DNA from 3 places in the Streptomyces sp. Y20 genome. Region 1 is predicted to be linked to each of the others. Evidence: riboswitches for the same ligand, from Rfam matches in the RefSeq annotation. Region 1 holds a riboswitch; each other region holds the start of a gene.

Evidence for each region. Region 1 has a riboswitch for thiamine pyrophosphate ahead of thiC (phosphomethylpyrimidine synthase ThiC). Riboswitches for the same ligand answer to the same signal wherever they lie in the genome.
Region 2: it holds a riboswitch for thiamine pyrophosphate, as region 1 does, so the genes downstream of both, ACGFT1_RS33005 (thiamine ABC transporter substrate binding subunit) here and thiC (phosphomethylpyrimidine synthase ThiC) in region 1, are expected to answer to the same signal.
Region 3: it holds a riboswitch for thiamine pyrophosphate, as region 1 does, so the genes downstream of both, thiO (glycine oxidase ThiO) here and thiC (phosphomethylpyrimidine synthase ThiC) in region 1, are expected to answer to the same signal.

Annotation. Positions count from the first base shown of each region.
Region 1 covers NZ_JBIDDP010000003.1:507,899-510,155, reverse strand. Annotated here, with positions in the region: gene thiC (phosphomethylpyrimidine synthase ThiC) at 1-919, opposite strand, end outside; TPP riboswitch at 912-1,088, opposite strand; gene ACGFT1_RS10640 (YibE/F family protein) at 1,169-2,257, shown strand, end outside.
Region 2 covers NZ_JBIDDP010000019.1:10,029-12,285, forward strand. Annotated here, with positions in the region: gene rlmN (23S rRNA (adenine(2503)-C(2))-methyltransferase RlmN) at 195-1,301, shown strand; TPP riboswitch at 1,325-1,432, shown strand; gene ACGFT1_RS33005 (thiamine ABC transporter substrate binding subunit) at 1,513-2,257, shown strand, end outside.
Region 3 covers NZ_JBIDDP010000014.1:21,210-23,466, reverse strand. Annotated here, with positions in the region: gene ACGFT1_RS28685 (thiazole synthase) at 1-73, opposite strand, end outside; gene thiS (sulfur carrier protein ThiS) at 77-289, opposite strand; gene thiO (glycine oxidase ThiO) at 286-1,455, opposite strand; TPP riboswitch at 1,453-1,564, opposite strand; gene ACGFT1_RS28670 (hypothetical protein) at 1,618-1,968, shown strand; gene ACGFT1_RS28665 (NAD(P)/FAD-dependent oxidoreductase) at 2,001-2,257, shown strand, end outside.

The DNA.
Region 1 (2,257 bases):
CGGTGAGCGGGACGTACGGCAGCCGGACGCCCGCGTGGACGGTCATGTAGTCCACGCCCTGCTCGGCCTGCTCGATGACGGTGTCCTTGTAGATCTCCCAGGTCAGTTCCTCGGCCCGGCCGTCGACCTTCTCCAGGGCCTGGTAGAGCGGCACCGTGCCGATGGGGACGGGGGAGTTGCGCAGCACCCACTCACGGGTGGTGTGGATGTTGCGGCCGGTCGAGAGGTCCATGACCGTGTCGGCGCCCCAGCGGGTCGCCCAGGTCATCTTCTCGACCTCCTCCTCGATGGAGGACGTCACCGCGGAGTTGCCGATGTTGGCGTTCACCTTCACCAGGAACCGCTTGCCGATGATCATCGGCTCGATCTCCGGGTGGTTGACGTTGGCCGGCAGCACGGCCCGGCCCGCCGCGATCTCCTCGCGGACCACCTCGGGAGAGACGTTCTCCCGGATGGCCACGAACTCCATCTCCGGCGTGATCTCGCCCCGTCGGGCATACGCGAGCTGCGTCACCGGCCGCCCGCTCCGGCCCCGCCGCGGCTGGCGCGGGCGCCCGGGGAAGACCGCGTCCAGGTTGCGCAGCCCGCCGCGTGGCGAGGTGTGCCGGAGCCCGTCGTCCTCGGGACGGACGGGACGACCCGCGTACTCCTCGGTGTCACCGCGGGCGACGATCCAGTTCTCCCGCAGCGGTGACAGCCCCCTGCGGACGTCCGTGTCGGCGAGCGGATCGGTGTACGGCCCCGACGTGTCGTACAGCGTGACCGACTCCCCGTTGGTGAGGTGCACCTGACGGACCGGCACGCGCAGGTCGGGGCGCGACCCCTCGACGTACGCCTTGTGCCAGCCGATGGACTTCCCGGCCTCGTCGGACTTCTCGTCCCGAACGGAGGCAGGCGTGCGTGCGTCCTTGTTGGTCATCGGACCTACTCCCTACGCCGGCATTACCCGGTAACAGGTTCGGCGGTCGACGCAGCGATGTCCGTGTGCCGATGTCCTGCGTGAGACCTGCTGGTTCCACGTGAAACATCGCGTCTACGGAGGTCAGCGCCCTCTCAGCCCGGTGCTCCGAGCTCCCGCGTGTGCAAAGGTGCCTCCACGCTAGCGGCATGGGGGGCGCGGTGAACAGTGGGCCCCCACCGTTCTTGCGATGATCGGGCGGTGACCAGGATGGAGCAGTACCCCCATCAGCCGCCCGATCCGCCCAGCCGGGACGGTGAGGGACAGGACAACGCGCTTGGCCGCCGAACCGGTGCGGGCGGGCACCACGGTCACGGACACGGCCACGGAAGCGGTGCGGGCGGGCACCACGGTCACGGACACGGCCACGGCCCCGCCGCGCCGGTCTCCCAGCATCTGCGGAAGGTGATCGCGGCGATCCTGATTCCTTTCACCGTGGCGGTCGTCGTCGGTCTCGCGGTGCTCTGGCCCGGCGGAGCCCCGTCCCACTCGCGCACCGGCGTCGGATTCGACCGGCAGACCCAGCAGGCCACGGTCATCCGGGTCACCGAGGTCAGCTGTGCATCGGTGAACGCATCGAGCGGCGCCCCGGCCGGCGCCCCCTCCGCCACCGGCGGCGCCCCCGCGAAACAGGAGGTCGGGAAGACCTGCAAGAAGGCGACCGTCCGCGTCGACACCGGCGAGGACACAGGCCGTGTGTTCACCGAGATCGTGCAGCCGGACCAGACGCGGCAGTTGCACCGGGACGAGAAGGTAGTCGTCGCCTACGAGCCTTCGGCACCGAAGAACCTCCAGTACTCGGTGACCGATGTGAACCGGACGTTGCCCATGGCGTTGCTCGCGGGGATCTTCGCCGTGGCCGTCGTCGTGGTCGGCCGGCTGCGCGGTCTCATGGCCCTGGTCGCCCTGGCGGTGAGCTTCCTCGTGCTGACCCTGTTCATCCTGCCCGCCATCCTCCAGGGCTCCGATCCGCTGGTCGTGGCCGTGGTGGGAGCGAGCGCCATCATGCTGATCGCGCTGTACATGTGCCATGGCCTCTCCGCCCGTACGTCGGTGGCGGTGCTCGGCACGCTGATCTCCCTGTCACTGATCGGCTTGCTCGGCTCACTGTTCATCGGCTGGTCCGCGCTGACCGGCAACACGGATGACAACACCGGTCTGATCCACGGCCTGTATCCGTCGATCGACATGAGTGGTCTGCTGCTGGCCGGTGTCATCATCGGCTCGCTCGGCGTCCTGGACGACGTGACGGTGACGCAGACGTCGGCGGTCTGGGAGCTGCACGAGGCGAACCCGGCG
Region 2 (2,257 bases), on a different contig from region 1:
CAGCGCTCGGTGTCCCGGCACGGGGCGACCGGACCGTCCCACCATGGCCTGCCCGCATCATCCAAGCGCCGGGTGTGGGCCGCCCCTGGGCCGTCCGAGGTCGACCCAACGCTGACAGCCGACGCCCACGGGTGACCACCCCCACCCCGCTCTGGCCTGGGCTACCCGAGTCGATCTGCGACACTGGATGTGTTATGCCTGCACCCGGAGAACTCACCTTTGTCGCGCCGCGCGGAGCCAAGAAGCCGCCGCGGCATCTCGCCGACCTCACGCCCGCCGAGCGCAAGGACGCGGTGGCCGAGATCGGTGAGAAGCCGTTCCGTGCCAAGCAGCTCGCGCAGCACTACTTCGCGCGGTACGCGCACGACCCCGAGCAGTGGACCGACATCCCCGCCGGGTCGCGCGGCAAGCTGCAGGAAGCGCTGCTGCCGGAGCTGATGACGGTCGTCCGGCATCTGTCGACCGACCAGGGGACCACGCGCAAGACGCTGTGGCGGCTGTTCGACGGCACGCTGGTCGAGTCCGTGCTGATGCGGTACCCGGACCGGGTCACCATGTGCATCAGCTCGCAGGCCGGATGCGGGATGAACTGCCCGTTCTGCGCCACCGGGCAGGCCGGCCTGGACCGGAACCTGTCCACCGCCGAGATCGTGCACCAGATCGTGGACGGGATGCGGGCGCTGCGGGACGGGGAGGTGCCGGGCGGGCCGGCGCGGTTGTCCAACATCGTCTTCATGGGCATGGGCGAGCCCCTCGCCAATTACAAGCGCGTCGTCGGCGCCATCCGGGCGCTCACCGACCCGGCCCCGGACGGGCTGGGCCTGTCCCAGCGCGGGATCACCGTCTCGACCGTCGGGCTGGTGCCGGCCATCCACCGGTTCTCCGACGAGGGCTTCAAATGCCGGCTCGCGATCTCGCTGCACGCCCCCGACGACGAGCTGCGCGACACCCTCGTCCCCGTGAACACGCGGTGGAAGGTACGCGAGGTGCTGGACGCGGGTTTCGAGTACACCGAGAGGTCGGGGCGCCGGCTGTCGATCGAGTACGCGCTGATCCGGGACATCAACGACCAGGCCTGGCGCGGTGACCGGCTCGGCCGGCTGCTCAGGGGCAAGCCCGTCCACGTCAACCTCATCCCGCTCAACCCGACCCCGGGCTCGAAGTGGACGGCCTCCCGGCCGGAGGACGAGAAGGCGTTCGTGGAGGCCATCGCCGCGCACGGCGTGCCGGTGACCGTCCGGGACACCCGTGGACAGGAGATCGACGGGGCCTGCGGTCAGCTCGCGGCCACCGAGCGGTAATCTGACCACGTCCACATATCTTCATATTCCGACAGGGGAGCGCCACAGCGCTGAGAGTGCGGCAACCGGGCCGCAGACCCTCTGAACCTCGCCCAGGTCATTCTGGGTAGGAAGTTCGGTCACCACTCAAGCTGTTGCGCCCTGCCCGGCCTCCTCGCGGAAGCCCGGGCAGGGCCGCGTCTCTTCCTGGCCCACCCCAGGAGGACATCCAGTGCACAACAAGACCCTCGTGGCCGTGGCGGCGGGGCTAGGCCTCCTCGCCCTGCCCGCCCTGACCGGGTGCGGGTCGTCGGACACCGGGAAGTCCACGGACCCCAGGACCGTCACCCTTGTCAGCCACGACTCGTGGAGCGTCTCGAAGAACGTCCTGAAGGACTTCGAGAAGCGGTCCGGGTACCAGGTCAAGGTCCTCGAGGACGGCGACGCCGGCCAGGCCGTCAACAAGGCGATCCTCACCAAGGACAACCCACAGGGCGACGTCCTCTTCGGCGCCGACAACACCCTGCTGTCCCGCGCCCTGGACAACGGGCTGTTCCAGCCGTACCAGGCCAAGGGATCCGACACGGTCGCGCCGCAGTACCGGGTCGACCGGACGAGGCACCGCGTCACGCCCGTCGACACCGGCGACATCTGCGTCAACTACGACAAGGCCTACTTCAGCGCGCACCGGCTGACCCCGCCGCGGTCCTTCGCCGATCTCGCCGAACCCCGGTACAAGAACCTGCTCGTCACCGAGAACGCGGCCACCTCCTCACCGGGCCTCGGCTTCCTCCTCGGCAGCGCCGCACAGTTCGGTGACGCGGGCTGGCAGGACTACTGGAAGAAGCTCAAGGCCAACGGCGTCAAGGTCGTCGACGGCTGGGAGCAGGCCTACGACCAGGAGTTCTCCGGCTCCACCCGGGGCCGCAAGGCCGGCGGCGACCGCCCGCTCGTGGTGTCGTACGCCTCCTCCCCGC
Region 3 (2,257 bases), on a different contig from region 1:
GCGCCCCTCCCGTGCCCATGATCAGCCGGGACGACAGGGTCAGCCCACCGAGGACCAGGGGATCGTCGGCCATGACTCAGCCTCCCTGCACGGCGGTGAGGACCTCGACGCGGTCGCCCTCGGCGAGCGCGGTCGCCGCCCACCGCGCGCGTGGGACGACGGTCTCGTTGACGGCGGCGGCCACTCCGCGCGGCGCCGCGGTGAGGGACCCCACCAGGGTGTCCAGCGCGGTGCCCGCGACGATGCGGCGGGGTTCGCCGTTGACGGAGACGGTGACACAGACGCTCATGCGGGCTGCTCCAGTTGCTCCACGGGTGCGGCGCCGAACCGCCGCGGGGTGAACGGACGTGCCTCCGGAGGAAGGGCGCCGGTGACCAGGGTGTGCGCCAGCACGTCCCCGGTGACCGGCGTGAGCAGCACCCCGTTGCGGTGGTGCCCGGTGGCCAGCAGCAGTCCGTCCAGGCCGGACGGGCCGAGCAGGGGGGCGTTGTCCGGGGAGGCGGGCCGCAGCCCGGCCCGGGTCTCGGTGAGCGGCAGCTCGGTGATGCCGGGCACCAGCTCGTGGGCGTCGCGCAGCAGCTCGTACACGCCGCCCGCCGTGACCGTCGTGTCCCAGCCCAGCTCCTCGCTGGTGGCGCCGACGACCAGCTCGCCGTTCTCCCGGGGCACCAGATAGACCTGGCTGCCGCGGACCACCGCCCGCACGGTACGGCTCAGGAACGGCGCGAACCGGCGCGGCACGCTCAGCCGCAGCACCTGCCCCTTGACGGGCCGGACGGGGGGACGCAGCTCCTCCGGCAGGCCCGCGAGCCGCCCGCTCAGGCTCCCGGCCGCGAGCACCACCTGTCCGGCGCTCAGTGCGGTCCCGTCCGCCGTGGTGACCCCGGCGGCCCGGCCCCCCGCGAGGTCCAGCCGCTCGGTCCACGCGCGGTGGAACACCACGCCGGCCCGCTCGCACGCCGCCATCAGGGCCGCCGACAGCCGCCGCGGGTCGACCTGGTGGTCGCCGTCGACCCGCAGGCCGCCGCGCACCCCGGGTGCCAGCATCGGCTCCAGGCGCCGGCACTCCCGCCCGGACAGCCACTCGGAGGCGAGCCCCGAGCGCTGCTGCAAGGCGTGCAGGTCCCGCAGGTGGGCGCGGTCGTCGGCGTCGAGCGCGACGGCGAGGGTGCCGCAGGGGCGGTAACCGGGGTCGTGGCCGGTCAGCTCGGTCAGCTCGGCCACGAAGTCGGGGTAGCGGCGGGCCGACTCCAGGTTGAGGGCGAGCAACGTCTCCTCGCCGTAGTGCAGTTCGGTGACCGCGGCCAGCATTCCGGCCGCGACCCGGGCGGCCCCGCCACCCGGCTCGGGGTCCACCACGGCCGCGGCCAGGCCGCGTTGCGCGGCCCGCCAGGCCGTGACCAGGCCGATGATCCCGCCCCCGATGACGAGGACGTCGGACGTACGTGACGACATGGGCGTCCAGCCCCTCCCTTCGCCGGCATGACCCGGATCAGGTTCGTACGGTCGGAGGCCGCCAGCCTCCCTCTCAGCCCGGTGCGTCCGGGCTCCCGCGAGTGCTTGTACGGTGGCCACCCTAGCCCGCCCCCCTCGCCACGCGTAAGGGAGTCCTCCGCCATGTCCCGTTCGCTCGACGGCCTGCATTTCGCCCCTGTGGCGGACCAGGCCCCAGGTCAGGTGGGCACCCGCACCCGGTTCGCCTACCGCGAGGACGACGGCGCGATCTGGGCCGGGTACGCGGGCGGCGACGTCGTGCGGGGCCACCTGGTCGGCACCCGCGAGGGCGACCGGCTGGACTTCCGCTACGTGCAGCTGAGGACCGACGGGACGACCGCCTCGGGGCACTGCGTGTCCACGGTCGTGGAGCTGCCCGACGGGCGGCTGCGGCTGGAGGAGACCTGGGAGTGGGAGTCCCGGCCCGGGTCCGGCACCAGCGTTGTGGAACAGGTCACCGAGCACGCCCCCTGACTGACGGAACGTCACCTGACTAAGGTGATCGGGTGAGCGAGCAGACAGCGCAAGAGGGCACGTCGCAAGGACCCCGCGTGGTGGTCGTCGGTGCGGGCATGGCCGGGGTCCAGACCGCGGTCGCCCTGCGCGAACAGGGCTTCCGGGGCACGGTGACCGTCATCGGGGCCGAGGCCCACCAGCCCTACGACCGGCCGCCGCTGTCGAAGGCCGTCCTGCTCGGCAAGGCCGAGGGATCCGCCTTCGACGTGGACTTCGAGTCCCTCGGCGTCGAGCTGCGCCTCGGCTG